DNA from 2 places in the Psychrobacillus sp. FSL H8-0483 genome. Region 1 is predicted to be linked to the other one. Evidence: a T-box and tRNA genes for the amino acid it is inferred to sense, from the RefSeq annotation. Region 1 holds a T-box; the other holds one or more tRNA genes.
The links. A T-box is a leader RNA that pairs with one kind of tRNA and senses whether it is charged. The one in region 1 lies ahead of thrS (threonine--tRNA ligase), so its partner is inferred to be a tRNA-Thr.
Positions count from the first base shown of each region.

Region 2: it encodes a tRNA-Thr, which carries the amino acid that the T-box ahead of thrS (threonine--tRNA ligase) is inferred to sense. The anticodon was not compared.

Region 1 is NZ_CP152052.1:3,858,166-3,868,003, reverse strand. It holds gene MHB48_RS18930 (nucleoside hydrolase) at 1-644, opposite strand, end outside; gene MHB48_RS18925 (LacI family DNA-binding transcriptional regulator) at 683-1,693, opposite strand; gene fabI (enoyl-ACP reductase FabI) at 2,591-3,370, shown strand; gene MHB48_RS18915 (DNA-binding protein) at 3,394-3,597, shown strand; gene MHB48_RS18910 (2TM domain-containing protein) at 3,704-4,246, opposite strand; T-box leader at 4,484-4,711, shown strand; T-box leader at 4,755-4,984, shown strand; T-box leader at 5,028-5,253, shown strand; gene thrS (threonine--tRNA ligase) at 5,435-6,637, shown strand; gene MHB48_RS18900 (GNAT family protein) at 6,724-7,482, shown strand; gene MHB48_RS18895 (DegV family protein) at 7,511-8,359, opposite strand; gene MHB48_RS18890 (aminoglycoside adenylyltransferase domain-containing protein) at 8,528-9,334, shown strand; gene MHB48_RS18885 (GNAT family N-acetyltransferase) at 9,338-9,838, shown strand, end outside.
Region 2 is NZ_CP152052.1:3,344,686-3,351,748, reverse strand. It holds rRNA gene MHB48_RS16350 (23S ribosomal RNA) at 1-2,005, shown strand, start outside; rRNA gene rrf (5S ribosomal RNA) at 2,131-2,246, shown strand; tRNA gene MHB48_RS16340 (tRNA-Asn) at 2,257-2,331, shown strand; tRNA gene MHB48_RS16335 (tRNA-Ser) at 2,337-2,428, shown strand; tRNA gene MHB48_RS16330 (tRNA-Glu) at 2,452-2,526, shown strand; tRNA gene MHB48_RS16325 (tRNA-Val) at 2,559-2,634, shown strand; tRNA gene MHB48_RS16320 (tRNA-Met) at 2,664-2,740, shown strand; tRNA gene MHB48_RS16315 (tRNA-Asp) at 2,744-2,819, shown strand; tRNA gene MHB48_RS16310 (tRNA-Phe) at 2,841-2,916, shown strand; tRNA gene MHB48_RS16305 (tRNA-Thr) at 2,924-2,999, shown strand; tRNA gene MHB48_RS16300 (tRNA-Tyr) at 3,009-3,092, shown strand; tRNA gene MHB48_RS16295 (tRNA-Trp) at 3,104-3,177, shown strand; tRNA gene MHB48_RS16290 (tRNA-His) at 3,202-3,277, shown strand; tRNA gene MHB48_RS16285 (tRNA-His) at 3,312-3,387, shown strand; tRNA gene MHB48_RS16280 (tRNA-Gln) at 3,389-3,460, shown strand; tRNA gene MHB48_RS16275 (tRNA-Gly) at 3,468-3,542, shown strand; tRNA gene MHB48_RS16270 (tRNA-Cys) at 3,551-3,624, shown strand; tRNA gene MHB48_RS16265 (tRNA-Leu) at 3,652-3,734, shown strand; gene MHB48_RS16260 (hypothetical protein) at 3,868-4,107, shown strand; gene MHB48_RS16255 (hypothetical protein) at 4,191-5,477, opposite strand; gene MHB48_RS16250 (hypothetical protein) at 5,968-6,123, shown strand; gene MHB48_RS16245 (DUF6254 family protein) at 6,117-6,275, shown strand; gene MHB48_RS16240 (VOC family protein) at 6,431-6,802, opposite strand.

The sequences.
Region 1 (9,838 bases):
ACTTTTTGTGCAAAATCACTACCAATTGCCTCAATTTTATTTAACTCTTCTCGTGTGACATATGCTTTATGAGTGACATCAAGTCCGCTCATTACAATTGGGATGCCTGAACGAAATACAACGTCTGCAGCGTGTGGGTCAACATAAACGTTAAATTCAGTTGTTGGAGTCATGTTCCCCCCGACAGCGGCTCCACCCATATAAGAAATATATTTTATCTTCGATTTAACCTCTGGATGTGCTAATAGAAGAGCACCTATGTTTGTCAGTGGACCTGTCGCAATAAGTATCATTTGTTCGTAACTCGATATGAGTGTTTCTTTCATTGCTTCAATTGCTGTTCGCTTGCTTAATTGAATTGTTGGTTCAGGAAACTGGACATCCCCAAGTCCATTTTCCCCATGCACTTCATCTGCAATTTCGAGTCTACGAAAAAATGGATTATCCAATCCTCTAGCAATCTCTATGTTTTTCTTCATATAACTAGTAAAAGCAAGTGCGTTGTAAATAGTTTTTGCTTGTGTTTGGTTTCCTGGTTCTGTTGTGATTAATTTGATATCCAATTCCGGATGGGCAAAAGCAAGTGTTAATGCCATCACATCATCAATACCTGGATCACAATCAATAATTACTGGTATTGTCATTAATCTACACCCCATTATTTTATGAAATTGTCTAGCTCTTAATCTCTTCTAATTTGTTCTGTGCTTTCTCGAACGATCAAAGTAGGTTCAAAGACTACTTCTTCAGAAGATTTATTTTCTATCTTATTAATAAGTAGCTCTATTGCTTTTCTTCCCATTTCGTATGTACCTTGCCTAATAGTAGTTAGTTTTGGGATTAAAGCAGTTACTAATGGAATATCATCAAATCCAATAATAGATAGTTGTTCCGGTATTTGAATTCCTATTTCATGAGCAGCTCGGTAAATACCACATGCCATTAGATCATTACAAGCAAATATTGCAGTTACATTGTTATTTTGTAGAAAATCTTTTGCCACTCGGTATGCTGTATCCATTTGAAAATCACCATCTAAAATGAATGACTCAGGCAGTTTTACAGAAGTTTCCATTAAAGCTTGTTGAAATCCCAAAAGTCGTTGTTGTGAATTTCGAATATCTTGTGGACCGGTCATACATGCAATTTTGGTATGTCCTAAATCAGTCAAGTGTTTCCCGGCAAGATAACCACCTTTTTCATTATCTAAGAAAACACCTGGATAATTATTTCCTTGTTCTCCTCGGTCAAATAAGACATAAGGAATTTTGCCACTTTCCAATTGATTTTTACTAGTTTTAGATAAACGATCTTTACTGGATAGTAAAATTCCGTCTACTTGTTGTTCTTTTAACAACCGTAAATAGTTTTCTTCCTTTTGGGTCTGATCATCTGAATTACAAATGATGAGACTGTATTGTCTTTTATTTGCTTCATCCTCTGCACCCCTACATAGCTCTGGGAAAAAAGGGTTGGATATATTCGGGACGATTAATCCAAGCATATTGGATCGTTTAGTTACTAAACCACGTGCTAGTTTGTTTGGTTGATAATTCAACTCTTCCATTACTCTTAGAACTTTCTCACGAGTTTCTTGTGACATGCCTTCTTCTTTTTTATTTAACACCCGTGAAACGGTTGTTATTGAAACACCTGCCTCTCTGGCAATATCTTTGATAGTTAACTTTCCCATACATTATCACCTGTTTCTATCGTTAGGAAAACGTTTTACGAAAACGTTTTCTCTAATTAATATTCAGATTATTGTAAACGATTTCATTTGTCAATTGAATTTTTAAAATTTTTTATTCAATACCAATCTTTTTCCGTTAAGCTGTTGTAGGAGCCAACTAGGTAATTGATGTTGTGAAGCTGGTATCTACCACTTTGGAAGATAGTTTAAATAAATTTTGAAATGGTCTCGACTTTGGTGGATTTGGTCTGTAATTTAATTGGAGTGAATTGAATTGGTTCGTTGAGCCATAAAAGCAGTCTTACGTTCGAGATCATGAAACTCGAAGCAAGACTGCTTTCTTAAGTTGTTTTATTTATTCTCTTCTTCGTTTAAATCGACTGATTCCAAGAGTGAGTAGCATTAATAATATGATACTACTGCTGATGTAATAATCATCGATTTCGAATACCCTGAAGACTGAGTACTGATCGTTTCTATTCCACCAAACCCTAGACCATCCTGATTGCCGATCTGACCAGATAATTACACTATCGCCGTAAACGTCTTTTTCGAATTCATCTATTGTATAAAAAGCAGTTGGATCCTTCTCTACATACGGATGAATTAACTTGTAAACTTCATCGGCCATTACAGTGAAACTTTCTTCTGCTAAAAATGAATTTGCAACTTTCTGCTAATCGTTTCTCATCTTCAACAATTAACAGCTTCATTTTATCCACCTCTCATCCTCTGCATCTACCCTATTAATTGACATAATAATACATCATTCACTTAAAAAATCATAACAAAAATACGAGGGAGGTTAGTACAAAAAGAAGTAAATATGTTATGATAAAATTAGTAACTGGTACTAATAATAGGTACGGTATATTCGAATAATAATTGGAGGTTCATATGAAAGATTTAATTAAACTAAAAGATAAAAATATTGTAGTAATGGGAGTTGCGAATGAGCGTAGTCTTGCTTGGGGAGTTGCGAAGTCTCTATTTGAAGTAGGAGCAAATGTAATTTTCACTTATCGAAAAGAACGTTCGTTAGGGAAGATTGAAAAGTTATTAGTAGATAATAATTATGAAGCAAAATTAGTAGTAGAGTGTGATGTAAACAGCGATGATAGTATTAAAGCTTCATTCGAAACGATTGGCAAAGAAGTAGGCGTGATTCACGGAGTTGTCCATTCAGTTGCTTTTGCAAATGCGGAAGATTTAAAGAACGACTTCATTCAAACTACTAGAGATGGTTATGCATTTGCACAAGATACAAGTGCCTATTCACTTATTGCTGCATCTCGTGAAGCAGCACCTTTCATGACAGAAGGCGGCTCTATCGTTACGATGACGTATTTAGGAGCAGAGCGTGTGTTAGAAGGATATAACGTAATGGGTATTGCCAAAGCATCCTTAGAGGCTTCTGTTAAATACTTAGCGTTAGATTTAGGGAAAAATAATGTTCGAGTAAATGCCATTTCAGCTGGCGCTGTTCGAACACTTGCTGCAAAAGGAATTTCTTCATTCAATACAATTCTGCACAAAATTGAAGAAACAGCCCCACTGAAACGAAATGTTACACAAGAAGAAGTAGGGGACATGACAGTTGCATTGCTAAGTAATCTATCCAGAGGCGTAACGGGAGAAATAGTTTACGTAGATTCTGGGTATAATATTATGGGATAATCTCCAAAAGAGGAGATAGTGCAATGACAAATCAAAGCGAATTTCAAAAAATACTTGCGAAACCAGGTCAACGAGCACTTGCGGGAGTAGGTATTGAGAACTTCGAACAATTAGCAAAATTTACGCAAGCTGAGATTATGGAGCTTCATGGTATTGGGAAAAATGGTATGAATCGACTTCAAATTGCCCTTGCAGAAAAAGGGTTGTCTTTCGCTTCTACAAAATAAAGAAAACCGGATGAAGAGGGTGAATCTTCATCCGGTTTTCTTTTATTAGCACATCCTATTCCGGAACGCTCAGTGCTTTATCCATGTTTTTAGTTATAGAGGATTATTATTTAGTTTTAACAGGTCGAGGCCATATAAAATAAGAGATAGTAATAACAAAGTCTATACCAAGAATTATTCCCCAAACTCTAAGTGTATTCCATAACACTTCCGAACGAGAAGAGTCATCGATAAAGAAGATTAATGCGAGAAGAAGGACCCCCCCAATGATAAAGGCAAGGAGATGTTGCATAAATCCTTTCTTTGTATGACGAGCATGTTCCATTCCTGTTTTACGAACTGGTTTGGATCCTTGTTTTTGGACATAATACAGAAATTTTTCATCCGCCCATTGAATCATACTTTTCCCAAAGGCAATGGATACACCCAGATAAACGGCTGCTATTGCATGCGCTAGAGTAGCAATTGCTCCATTATATAAATCGATTGCTGTAATAGCGAGTAAAACTAAATCAATAACTGGTGTAAGGGCAAGAAAGAAAATTCCTAGTTTTTCCCGTTTAAAAATATATCTAGAAATAAGACCAAGCAATATAACGACCCAAAATCCAACTTCACAAGCAATAATCGTCCAAGCAATAAAATTCAATACAGCACCTCTTTATGTGTAGAAGATTTATTACTATAAGTATAATCTATTAGAAAATGGAATGTCTCTCATAAAAGTAAGAATAATGAAATAAAAACGATAGTTTGGAAGCGATGCAGTTGTATTGAGAAAGACAATCGTATTTGTTTGGAAAGATCGGGCTGTTCACGTTACCCGCAAAAAAGAGTTGACTATTCGTAAGCTATTGAATATAATAGAAAAAATATTTATAAAGCATTGAAAGCGAAGAAAAGGACACGATTCATTATTTATTTCTTATCAGAGAACAGGGTGAATGGCTGAGAGCCCTGAAGAAAAAAGAATGATTTACCACCTTGGAGCTATTATGGGGAAAGCGAAACTGTGATTAACCATAATCGGGAGAACCGTTATCTTTTTATGAGAGCAGTACGATTTTTTGTATTGCAAAATTAGGGTGGAACCACGACCACACTCGTCCCTTTACCGGGATAGGTGTGGTCTTTTTGTATTTAAAAATAAATAAAGTAAGTAAGCGAAGAACAGGACATGAATTATCTAATATTTTCTTATCAGAGAACAGGGTGAAATGCTGAGAGCCCTGAAGAGAAATAGATGATTTACCACCTGGGAGCTATTATGGGGAAAGCAAAACTGTGATTATCCATAATCGGGAGAACCCGTTATCTTTTTATGAGAGCAGCACGATTTTTTGTGTTGCAAAATTAGGGTGGAACCACGACCACACTCGTCCCTTTACTGGGATGGGTGTGGTCTTTTTGTATTTAAAAATAAATAAAGTAAATAAGCGAAGAACAGGACATGAATTATCTAATATTTTCTTATCAGAGAACAGGGTGAAATGCTGAGAGCCCTGAAGAAAAAAAGATGATTTACCACCTTGGAGCTATTATGGGGAAAGCAAAACTGTGATTATCCATAATCGGGAAAACCGTTATCTTTTATGAGCGCAATGCATTTTTGTGTTGCAAAATTAGGGTGGAACCACGACCACACTCGTCCCTTTACCGGGATGGGTGTGGTCTTTTTTAATTTCATTCAGCGAGGAAGGCAAGACCCGCTGAATGAAATTGATGCCTCCGGCGGATGCCACAGATTTTTTAGTGGAATTTATCGAGCAAGCTCGATAAAAATCTAGGCACAAATACGCCAAGGCGAATTTGATTTTCAAAAATAGGAGGAATTAAAATGTCAGCAAAAGCAGAAGAAAGAGTAAGTCATCAAAAGTTGGGTCAACAATTAGAGTTATTTATGTCGATGGAGGAAGCACCGGGAATGCCATTTTATTTGCCAAAGGGTATGGTGTTACGAAACGAGCTTGAAAATCTATGGAGAATAAAGCATCAAAGAGCAGGATACCAAGAAATTAAAACTCCAATCATGATGAAGCAAGAGCTTTGGGAGAAGTCAGGACACTGGGATCATTACCATGAAAATATGTATTTCTCCAATGTGGATGAACAAAAATATGCGATTAAACCAATGAATTGCCCAGGTGCAGTACTCATTTTCAACAGTAAAAGAAGAAGTTATAGAGAGTTGCCTGTTCGTTATGCAGAGCTTGGCTTAGTTCACCGTCATGAGTTATCTGGATCGTTAAATGGCCTTTTAAGAGTTCGTGCATTTACACAGGATGATGCGCATCTTTTCGTGAGGGAAGATCAAATCGAAAGTGAAATAGATAAAGTGCTCGATTTAGTAGATGAATTTTATTCAGAATTTGGTTTTAGTTACAAAATAGAGCTTTCCACTCGACCAGCAGATTTCATGGGTTCGGTCGAAGTCTGGGATCTAGCAGAGCAAGCGCTTGAATCAGTATTAAAGAAAAAACAGCTAGATTATCAAGTAAATGAAGGAGACGGGGCATTCTACGGACCGAAAATCGATTTTCATATTTTAGATTCACTTGGACGCAGCTGGCAATGTGGCACAGTGCAACTAGATTTCCAAATGCCTGAAAAGTTTAACTGTCAATATATTGATGAGGACAATCAATTGAAAAAACCAATAATGATTCACCGAGCGATTTATGGATCTATCGAACGTTTCATAGCTATTCTGTTAGAGCATTTCCAAGGGAGTTTCCCTCTTTGGTTAGCGCCTGTTCAACTGAAAATTTTACCAATCGCAGATGCGCATGTTTCGTATGCAGAAGAAGTAAAACGCAAGCTGGAACAAGATGGATATCGAGTAGAAATCGATAATCGAGTGGAGAAAATCGGCTTGAAAATTCGAGAAGGCTCACTCCAAAAGCATCCGTATATGCTGATTGTGGGAGATCAAGAAATGGAAAAGGATGTGGTCTCTGTGAGAAAACATAAAGGAGGTAGTATTGGGGAAATGAACATGAGTGAATTAATTGAGCATTTAAAAGTTGAAAAAAGGGTTTAATCAAATAAAGGATCGCCCTCTAATTTATGATTTTGAAAAGGATTTTTCACCATCCTTAACGAATCAAACTAATGGGGGGGGATTTTGTGAGAAAGTGGTTCCTTTTATTTATAGGGGTTGCTGTGATAGCAGGAAATAGTTGGGCGATATATGACATGTATCAACCGAGAGTGGGACCAATTGGGAATGGAAAAGTTGCTACTCATGTGTGGGTGTCCATCATAATAAATATAGTGATAGGAGTTTTTGCAATTGCTCAATCTATCGTACTATTTGTATATGAAAAGAAGAATGCTACCTTACTAAAAAAATTTCCACACTTAGAAACAGAGCGTTTTCTACTGCGCCGCATAGAAGTAAGCGATGCGAATGAAGTGTTTCAATATTTTTCACATGACGAAGTAACAAAGTATTATGATTTGGATACATTTAAGGATATTAGTGAAGCGACTCGATTAATTGAAAACTGGCAAAAACGCTTTGCTGAACAGGAAGGTATTCGATGGGGAATTGCGACAAAAAGTGATAATAAAATAATCGGCAGCTGTGGTTTTCACAACTGGGAAAAAGAGCATTCTAAAGCAGAAATAGGGTTTGAAGTGACACCTGAATATTGGCAGAAAGGGGTCATGTCGGAAGTATTAAAGGTTGTACTACCATATGGATTTGAAATGATGGGGCTGTATCGAATTGAAGCTTTTTATGACCCTCAAAACACAGCCTCTAAAATGACGCTCGAAAAAGCTGGATTTATATATGAAGGTAATTTGAGGGAATCATCCTTTGAGAAAGGCCGTTACTGTGATGCAGCAGTCTGCTCTATATTAAAAGAAGAGTACGTTTAAACCTGTACTCTTCTTAATAAATATTTGGCTAGTATCTCACCCAGCTTAGGCCAGTTGTACCCTCACCAGCGTGTACCCCTACGCAAGCGCTAAGTGGGATGACTAGAACTTTTAGCTTTGGAAATTCTTGCAATAGCTCATCTCTCCAGCTTTCAGCGTCTTTTGTGTTATTGCAATTAATGACTGCGACCTCTGGAATATCAGCCTTTTTCATGTCGTCGCGAAGTAAATCAGTCACATATTTCTTTGCTTTTTTATCAGCACGGACCTTTTCTTTCATAACTACTTTTCCGTTATCAAAAGAGATAACGACTTTGATGTTTAATAAGTTACTTAAGAATGCTTTCGTACCCGATACGCGACCACTTTTATGCAATTGGTTTAGGCTTGATGGAATGAAGGATAACTCAGAGTTCTCTGTCATTTTATTTATATGCTCAACCACATCTTCTACGTTATGACCCTTTTCGATAAGTTCTTTTCCTACTTCAATCATTTTGACCATCGGGAACGAGCCGATTTTCGAATCAATGGAATAGACTTTGAAATTAGCCATTTGAGAAGCGGTTTGCGAACTATGATATGTACCAGATAAATCGCTAGATACATGGATGGCTACCGCACAATCATAGCCATTTGCTTTTAGGTCTTCGTAAAGCACGACCATCTCTCCTATAGTAGGCTGAGAGGTTTTTGGATGATCTTTTGCAACTCGTAATTTGTCATAAAACTCATCGTGTGTCATATCAACAGTTTCTCTGAAAGCGCCTTCAGCAAACACGATATTTAATGGTAAAACATGTATGTTATGTTTCTGAATAAAAGACTCATCTAATAAGGCAGCGGTATCAGTAATCCAAGCAATTTTCTTATTCATAGTTAAAAAATCTCCTTCATTTGTTTTAACGTAAATAGGTCATCTATAAGCGCTAATGTACACTACCCATTACATAAGCAATAGTGTTAGTTGTCATGTTTAGTCGATGTTTCGAATACTGTGACATAATTTGAACATATCTAGTGGAAGATGAAAATTAGTTAGGAGTTGAGTAATCTGAAAAACTCATTACCGGTTAGTGTTAATCGTTTTATGCAAACGTATTTACAAGCATTAAATGTAAACTTATCTGATAGATTAATAGAAGGTGTTTATATTTACGGGTCCATTGCTTTAGGGGCTTTTAACGAAGAGAAAAGTGATATCGATTTTATTGTTTTACTGAAGAGGCCTGTTAATGATCAAGAATTGGAGATCATGAAGGGGATTCATTCCCAAATGTGTAAATCTAATTATGGGTGTCGAATGGATGGGGTATATGTTCAAGTTGACTCTTTAGGGAAAACCAATGAGGAGCTTTCACCGTATCCATATTGTGCAGAAGGAAATCTAAGTATAGGGCATTGGGATGTTAATCATATTACTTGGTGGGTATTAAAACAGCGTGGAATTACTTTGCAAGGGACACCGATTGGTGAATTGGATATCCCTACTAAATGGGAAGACGTCTTGAAAACGTTGAACTATAATATCAATCGTTATTGGTTCAATCATACAAAAGATGTAAGTAACTTTTTATCCGATGAGATGATCGAATTCACAACTACTACAATTTGTAGAATCATTTGCTCACTTGAACAACAACAGATTTTGTCGAAAGACGGAGCAGTAGTAGAATGCTTAAAAATGCTACCGGAAAGATGGCACCCCTTGTTAAAAGAAGGGAATCGAATCCGAACGGAAATAAGTTCAAAGTCCTTCTATGAGAGCGATGTAAGGAGAGCAGAAGAATGTCGAGATTTTGTTTTATATGCACATCAGGTATGTAATGAAAACTATTTTATGGAGGAGTAAGATATGAAAATAAAATTATTAACTCCGCACGATGCTAGTGCTTATTGGGAATTAAGATTAGAGGCTTTACAGCAAAGTCCAGAAGCATTTGGTACAAGCTACGAGGAAGCAGTTCAAAGAAACAATCCAATTGAACGAGTTGCAAATAATCTTCAAACGGAAGGAAACTATACAATTGGAGCATTTGATCAAGACAAACTAGTTGGGATGGTTACACTGTCACAAGAGAGTAGCTTAAAAATGAAACATCGAGCAAACATTCTAGCGATGTACGTGAGTCCTCAAGTTCGGGGTAAAGGCGTTGGGAAAGCTGTCCTTAAAGAAGCAATTCATCAAGCTAAAAGGCTAGAAGGTATGGAGAAACTTAATTTGTCCGTAGTATCTAGCAATGAAGCAGCAAAGAATCTTTATACACAGTTAGGATTTAAAGTTTTTGGCGTAGAAGAAAAAGCTTTAAAAGTGGCAGATACATACTACGATGAAGACCATATGGTATTGTTTTTG
Region 2 (7,063 bases), 510 kb from region 1:
TAGGGGCCCATCCCGGGTTACCGAATTCAGACAAACTCCGAATGCCAATGATTTATGTTTGGGAGTCAGACTGCGAGTGATAAGATCCGTAGTCAAGAGGGAAACAGCCCAGACCACCAGCTAAGGTCCCAAAGTATTTGTTAAGTGGAAAAGGATGTGGCGTTGCTTAGACAACCAGGATGTTGGCTTAGAAGCAGCCATCATTTAAAGAGTGCGTAATAGCTCACTGGTCGAGTGACGCTGCGCCGAAAATGTATCGGGGCTAAACAAATCACCGAAGCTGTGGATTGATACCTTTGGTATCAGTGGTAGGAGAGCGTTCTAAGGGCGTTGAAGTCAGACCGGAAGGACTGGTGGAGCGCTTAGAAGTGAGAATGCCGGTATGAGTAGCGAAAGACGGGTGAGAATCCCGTCCACCGTATGACTAAGGTTTCCTGAGGAAGGCTCGTCCGCTCAGGGTTAGTCGGGACCTAAGTCGAGGCCGATAGGCGTAGACGATGGACAACAGGTTGATATTCCTGTACCACCAAACCACCGTTTGAGTAATGGGGGGACGCAGAAGGATAGGGTAAGCGTGCTGTTGGTTATGCACGTCCAAGCAGTAAGGTGTGAATGTAGGAAAATCCGCATTCTATAACATTGAGCTGTGATGGCGAGGACTTAGTCCGAAGTTCCTGATTTCACACTGCCAAGAAAAGCCTCTAGCGAGGTGATAGGTGCCCGTACCGCAAACCGACACAGGTAGTCGAGGAGAGAATCCTAAGGTGAGCGAGAGAACTCTCGTTAAGGAACTCGGCAAAATGACCCCGTAACTTCGGGAGAAGGGGTGCTCTTTTGGGTGAATAGCCTAGAAGAGCCGCAGTGAATAGGCCCAGGCGACTGTTTAGCAAAAACACAGGTCTCTGCAAAACCGTAAGGTGAAGTATAGGGGCTGACGCCTGCCCGGTGCTGGAAGGTTAAGAGGAGTGCTTAGCGCAAGCGAAGGTGCGAATTGAAGCCCCAGTAAACGGCGGCCGTAACTATAACGGTCCTAAGGTAGCGAAATTCCTTGTCGGGTAAGTTCCGACCCGCACGAAAGGCGTAACGATCTGGGCACTGTCTCAACGAGAGACTCGGTGAAATTATAGTACCTGTGAAGATGCAGGTTACCCGCGACAGGACGGAAAGACCCCGTGGAGCTTTACTATAGCTTGATATTGAATTTTGGTGCAACTTGTACAGGATAGGCAGGAGCCTTAGAGCCCGGAGCGCCAGCTTCGGAGGAGGCGTCGGTGGGATACTGCCCTGGTTGTATTGAAATTCTAACCCATACCCGTAACCCGGGTAGGAGACAGTGTCAGGCGGGTAGTTTGACTGGGGCGGTCGCCTCCTAAAGTGTAACGGAGGCGCCCAAAGGTTCCCTCAGAATGGTTGGAAATCATTCGAAGAGTGTAAAGGCAGAAGGGAGCTTGACTGCGAGACCTACAAGTCGAGCAGGGTCGAAAGACGGGCTTAGTGATCCGGTGGTTCCGCATGGAAGGGCCATCGCTCAACGGATAAAAGCTACCCCGGGGATAACAGGCTTATCTCCCCCAAGAGTCCACATCGACGGGGAGGTTTGGCACCTCGATGTCGGCTCATCGCATCCTGGGGCTGTAGTCGGTCCCAAGGGTTGGGCTGTTCGCCCATTAAAGCGGTACGCGAGCTGGGTTCAGAACGTCGTGAGACAGTTCGGTCCCTATCCGTCGTGGGCGTAGGAAATTTGAGAGGAGCTGTCCTTAGTACGAGAGGACCGGGATGGACACACCGCTGGTGTACCAGTTGTTCTGCCAAGAGCATCGCTGGGTAGCTATGTGTGGACGGGATAAGTGCTGAAAGCATCTAAGCACGAAGCCCCCCTCAAGATGAGATTTCCCATTACGCAAGTAAGTAAGATCCCTCAAAGACGATGAGGTAGATAGGTTCGGGGTGGAAGCGTGGTGACACGTGCAGCTGACGAATACTAATCGATCGAGGACTTAACCAAAATAGAATTTGAATAATTCAATGTCTTTTATCCAGTTTTGAAAGAATAAAAAAGATTTTTTAAAAAAACTATTGCAATAAAGTTATAGTTATGATATAATAAATCTTGTCTTTCAAGTTAATATGTCTAGTGATGATGGAGAAGAGGTCACACCCGTTCCCATACCGAACACGGAAGTTAAGCTCTTCATCGCCGATGGTAGTTGGGGGTTTCCCCCTGCAAGAGTAGGACGTCGCTGGGCATAACAACATTCCGAAGTAGCTCAGTGGTAGAGCAATCGACTGTTAATCGATTGGTCGTAGGTTCGAGTCCTACCTTCGGAGCCATTTTTGGAGAGCTGTCCGAGTGGCCGAAGGAGCACGATTGGAAATCGTGTAGGCGGGTAACACTGTCTCAAGGGTTCAAATCCCTTGCTCTCCGCCAGATAACTTTCATTACTATATAATGGCCCCTTGGTCAAGCGGTTAAGACACCGCCCTTTCACGGCGGTAACACGGGTTCGAATCCCGTAGGGGTCACCATTTATTTTTCAAAAGAATAAAACCAGCATTTTGGAGGATTAGCTCAGCTGGGAGAGCATCTGCCTTACAAGCAGAGGGTCGGCGGTTCGAGCCCGTCATCCTCCACCATTATTTTAAAAAGTTCATTATATTATTATCGCGGGGTGGAGCAGTTCGGTAGCTCGTCGGGCTCATAACCCGAAGGTCACAGGTTCAAATCCTGTCCCCGCAACCAAATGGTCCCGTGGTGTAGCGGTTAACATGCCTGCCTGTCACGCAGGAGATCGCCGGTTCGATCCCGGTCGGGACCGCCATTTTTAAAAAAATACATATGTGGCTCAGTAGCTCAGTCGGTAGAGCAAAGGACTGAAAATCCTTGTGTCGGCGGTTCGATTCCGTCCTGAGCCACCATATATACGCCGAAATAGCTCAATTGGTAGAGCAACTGACTTGTAATCAGTAGGTTGGGGGTTCAAGTCCTCTTTTCGGCACCACTGTTTAGTGGAGGGGTAGCGAAGTGGCTAAACGCGGCGGACTGTAAATCCGCTCCTTAGGGTTCGGCGGTTCGAATCCGTCCCCCTCCACCAGTTTTTATTTTAGGGGCATAGTTTAACGGTAGAATAGAGGTCTCCAAAACCTTTGATGTGGGTTCGATTCCTACTGCCCCTGCCAACTATAAAGTTAACTTGAATAATGGCGGTTGTGGCGAAGTGGTTAACGCATCGGATTGTGATTCCGACATTCGTGGGTTCAATTCCCATCAGTCGCCCCATATTCCTAATTTGTTAACTCTTTTTTTATTTGTGGCGGTTGTGGCGAAGTGGTTAACGCACCGGATTGTGATTCCGGCATTCGTGGGTTCAATTCCCATCAGTCGCCCCATTGGGGTATAGCCAAGCGGTAAGGCAACGGATTTTGATTCCGTCATGCCCTGGTTCGAATCCAGGTACCCCAGTTTATTTGCGGAAGTAGTTCAGTGGTAGAACACCACCTTGCCAAGGTGGGGGTCGCGAGTTCGAACCTCGTCTTCCGCTCCAATTTATATGGCGGCATAGCCAAGTGGTAAGGCACAGGTCTGCAACACCTTTATCACCGGTTCAAATCCGGTTGCCGCCTCCAATTTTTAAATAACTGCCTAGTATTTTTGCCGGTGTGGCGGAATTGGCAGACGCGCGGGACTCAAAATCCCGTATCCTCTGGATGTGTCGGTTCGACCCCGACCACCGGTATAAAAATTATGACTTAAAGTCATATATATCAAGACTTCTAACTACTTGTTAGAGGTCTTTTTTGTTGTCTAAATAAGAGGACTGAAATAAGCTAAAATCCCGTGCTTTGAATCCCGTACATAGGGGAAATAGGATGTCTAGAAGAAGTAAGAGCTTATCAACAAAAGAGTTGAGTATGAATAAATTAAAAATTTCTGATGAAGAAGCTTTTCAGAAGTTTGAGAGAGATTGCTTGATAAGAAATTTAAGAACTGAGACATTGAGGTACTACAAGGAGAAGATTGCAGCTACAAAGAGCACTCAAGGAGAAATTAGGATGGATAAGCAACTTCAAGATTATTCTTCTCGTATCAAAGGAGAAGATTTAAGTTAGAAAAAACTCTTTCAACTTTTGTATAACTTGCACCGTGAAATAAATAATCACGAGTCAATTGATTTTTTGAAGTTATGGCCAGATTAATGACCATCAGTAACGATCTCAATACCACGCATCATAAACGCAGCAAAACCTGTTAACACACGACCTGAAGCCGCATCGTGAGAATTAGTAGGACCAGGAGCATTCATGGCTGCACGCATTGCTGAAACCCCTGGTAAACTAGGATTAGCTTCACCAGTTTTAACAATGTGTTTGTCAAGTTTTGCAAAGAATGATTGAGGCGCACCCCATGCTAATGAGTAAAGATATACTGATGATTGTCTATGTGCTGGACCCATTAAACCAATAGCTTCATCATATCGAGCTTGCTCAGAAGCAGGTTTCGGGTCTGGTGTAAAGTTTGCTGTATCAACAACAGCGAGAGCGCCATCAAGAATCGATTGAGTTACTGGATCGCCTTTAGAATTGTGGAATTCGTCTAATCGAATATTCTTAGTATCAATCAAGTTTTCGTAGTATGAAGCAATACGTTCACCTGCTGCTTGATACTTATTAGTAGATACTGGAGTTACAGTAAATTTTTTCAGCGATAATCCACGGTAAGCTAAAAGTAAAGATTGGCCTACTACTGAGTTATAACCAGTTGAACCGAATAACCGTCGAGGTGCAGTTAGACCTCCACCAATTACAAAGTAACCACCGTTATTAATTTTGTTTTCGAATCCTAAAAGAGCATTTGAATAGTTAATCAGATGGGTAGATGAAGCAGAAGATTTAGCTACTAAGTTTTCGTACATACCTAAAGCACCAATTAAGATAGCTGTACCATTAAGACTCATTAGAGGAACTTTAATTGAATTACCAGTTTGGTATTCTGAATAAGTTGTTGGAACTCGGTTACCCCACAAGCCACCTGGAAGATAATAATCAGCAAGAATCGATTTTGCTTTCGATACCAAAGCAGTTAAACCATTGTTCACGTGAGTTTGGTTCGTCGAGCTCAACTTCGCGTAAGCTGTACCACTTTTAATAATGGCAAGACCCATAATTAAGAAAGACTCATTTAAAAAATTACTATTCGGCAAATTATCGCCAGTCATGTAACCCTCTGATTGAAGGATACTTATTAATGTTTCGATCTCTGTTTTAATACGGCCTTGACGTGCAGTATTAGTATCTGGAACTTTGTTGTGAAAAGCGCCTAAGAATTGCAACTGTTCTCCAAGTCGCATTGCGTTTGTTTCTCCAAGTGGTAATGCGCGAGGACCTGTGATTTGTGTTAATGCTGAGTTGTATTTGAGGCCTGATGGAAAATAAGTTTCGAATAAAGTAGTTACTTCTGACACAGTATTAAGATTAGCCAATGTGAAAATTCCCCCTGTATGATAATTAGTAATATAAAAAAACGTGATTAGTTTTATCACCAGTCACGTTAAATCATATTATGATTATTAACCTTTTAATATTTCAAGTAATGGATCTTCTTCGTCGGCTTTCTTATCAATTTTCATACCAGCTAATTGAGTTTATAAAGTTCTAAACTGATTTAGATATTTTTGTTTTGTTCCGACTGCAGGATGCTCTTTTATTTGAGCGTTTCTTAATCAGCAGTTTGTTCGAGAAGTGGAATATCTACATATCGGTCCTCTTGATTGATAATCAATCTTTCTGAATTGATAATGTGATCAGCTTGTGGTCAGATGGCTTCTATTTTAGTGGATGGTTTCGACATACCCTTTATTGGAATTAATGCCACAGTTGTTCAATAATTTCTGAGAAACATATATTGTTTTAGTACATGAATATTATCATTTTCTCTCCTCATAATAAAATACAAGAAGGAGGGATATTTTTATGGCAAAAAGAACAAAGAAAAATGATCCGCAGCAAAAGAACAAAAAGGGATTTAATTCTAGTAAACAGGACTCCGAGTTTTCAACAGAATTTGGTAGTGCAAAGGCTAATCAAGCACATAAGGAAAAAGCGAAAGAATTCAGAGATAAATTTTAAGATTCTGTAAGCAAGTACAAAATCCGCATGGTAAGATAAAATCATTAAAGCAACTTGCTGAAGAAGTAGGAAAAGAAGAGGTTATTGAGTTTCTGCTCCTATTGGGGCAGCCACTAGCCAGCTTGAATTTCGTCCCATTGGGTGGTAAGTAATTACTTCAAAGCCTAGTTAATTTACCCCCAATTGTTAGTCTCTCGAAGTATTGAAAATATTCTTGAAATCAAAAGGGGCCTGTTACTTCTCAGTTGAGACAGGCACCCTTTTGGATATAATAAATTTTTTAATATCTAGATGATATTCTCTTCATTTATCTATGTTGATCTAGAAGAATTTGATTACCATCTGGATCTACTATTGTAAAATGTGCAGGTCCTTCGGTTGTTTCATCTGCTTCGGTCAGCATTTTTATTCCTTTTTGTTTAAGCTGTTTTTGGAGTTCGCGAATGTCAGTAAAAGATTCAAGATTTTCGGCATTGCTATTCCATCCGGGATTAAAGGTTAGAATATTTTTCTCAAACATTCCTTGGAATAAACCAATTATGGTATCTTCATTCTTCATGATAAGCCAATTTTGAGAAATATCGCCTCCAAGGGATTGAAATCCAAGTTTTTCATAAAATGCTTTTGAAGCATTAATATCTTTGACATTTAAACTTACCGAAAACGCACCTAGTTTCATAGTTCTCCACCTTTCATGATTAATCGTTATTTTTGATATCTTAAAATTAAATCATTTATTATTATAAATTAAGTTGGTATCATTTACTATTTTTTCGAACTTATTGGCTCTTTAATCTCAAGTGAGTTTAGGGTTAACAATTAATACTCTCTGATACCTTGTCCAGAAAATTACAACCCAATGTGCAGTCCATGAACCGTAAGTCGGGTGTCGCACATCGCACATCGCAATTTCCACTGCCTTCCCTTATATAATAGAAAA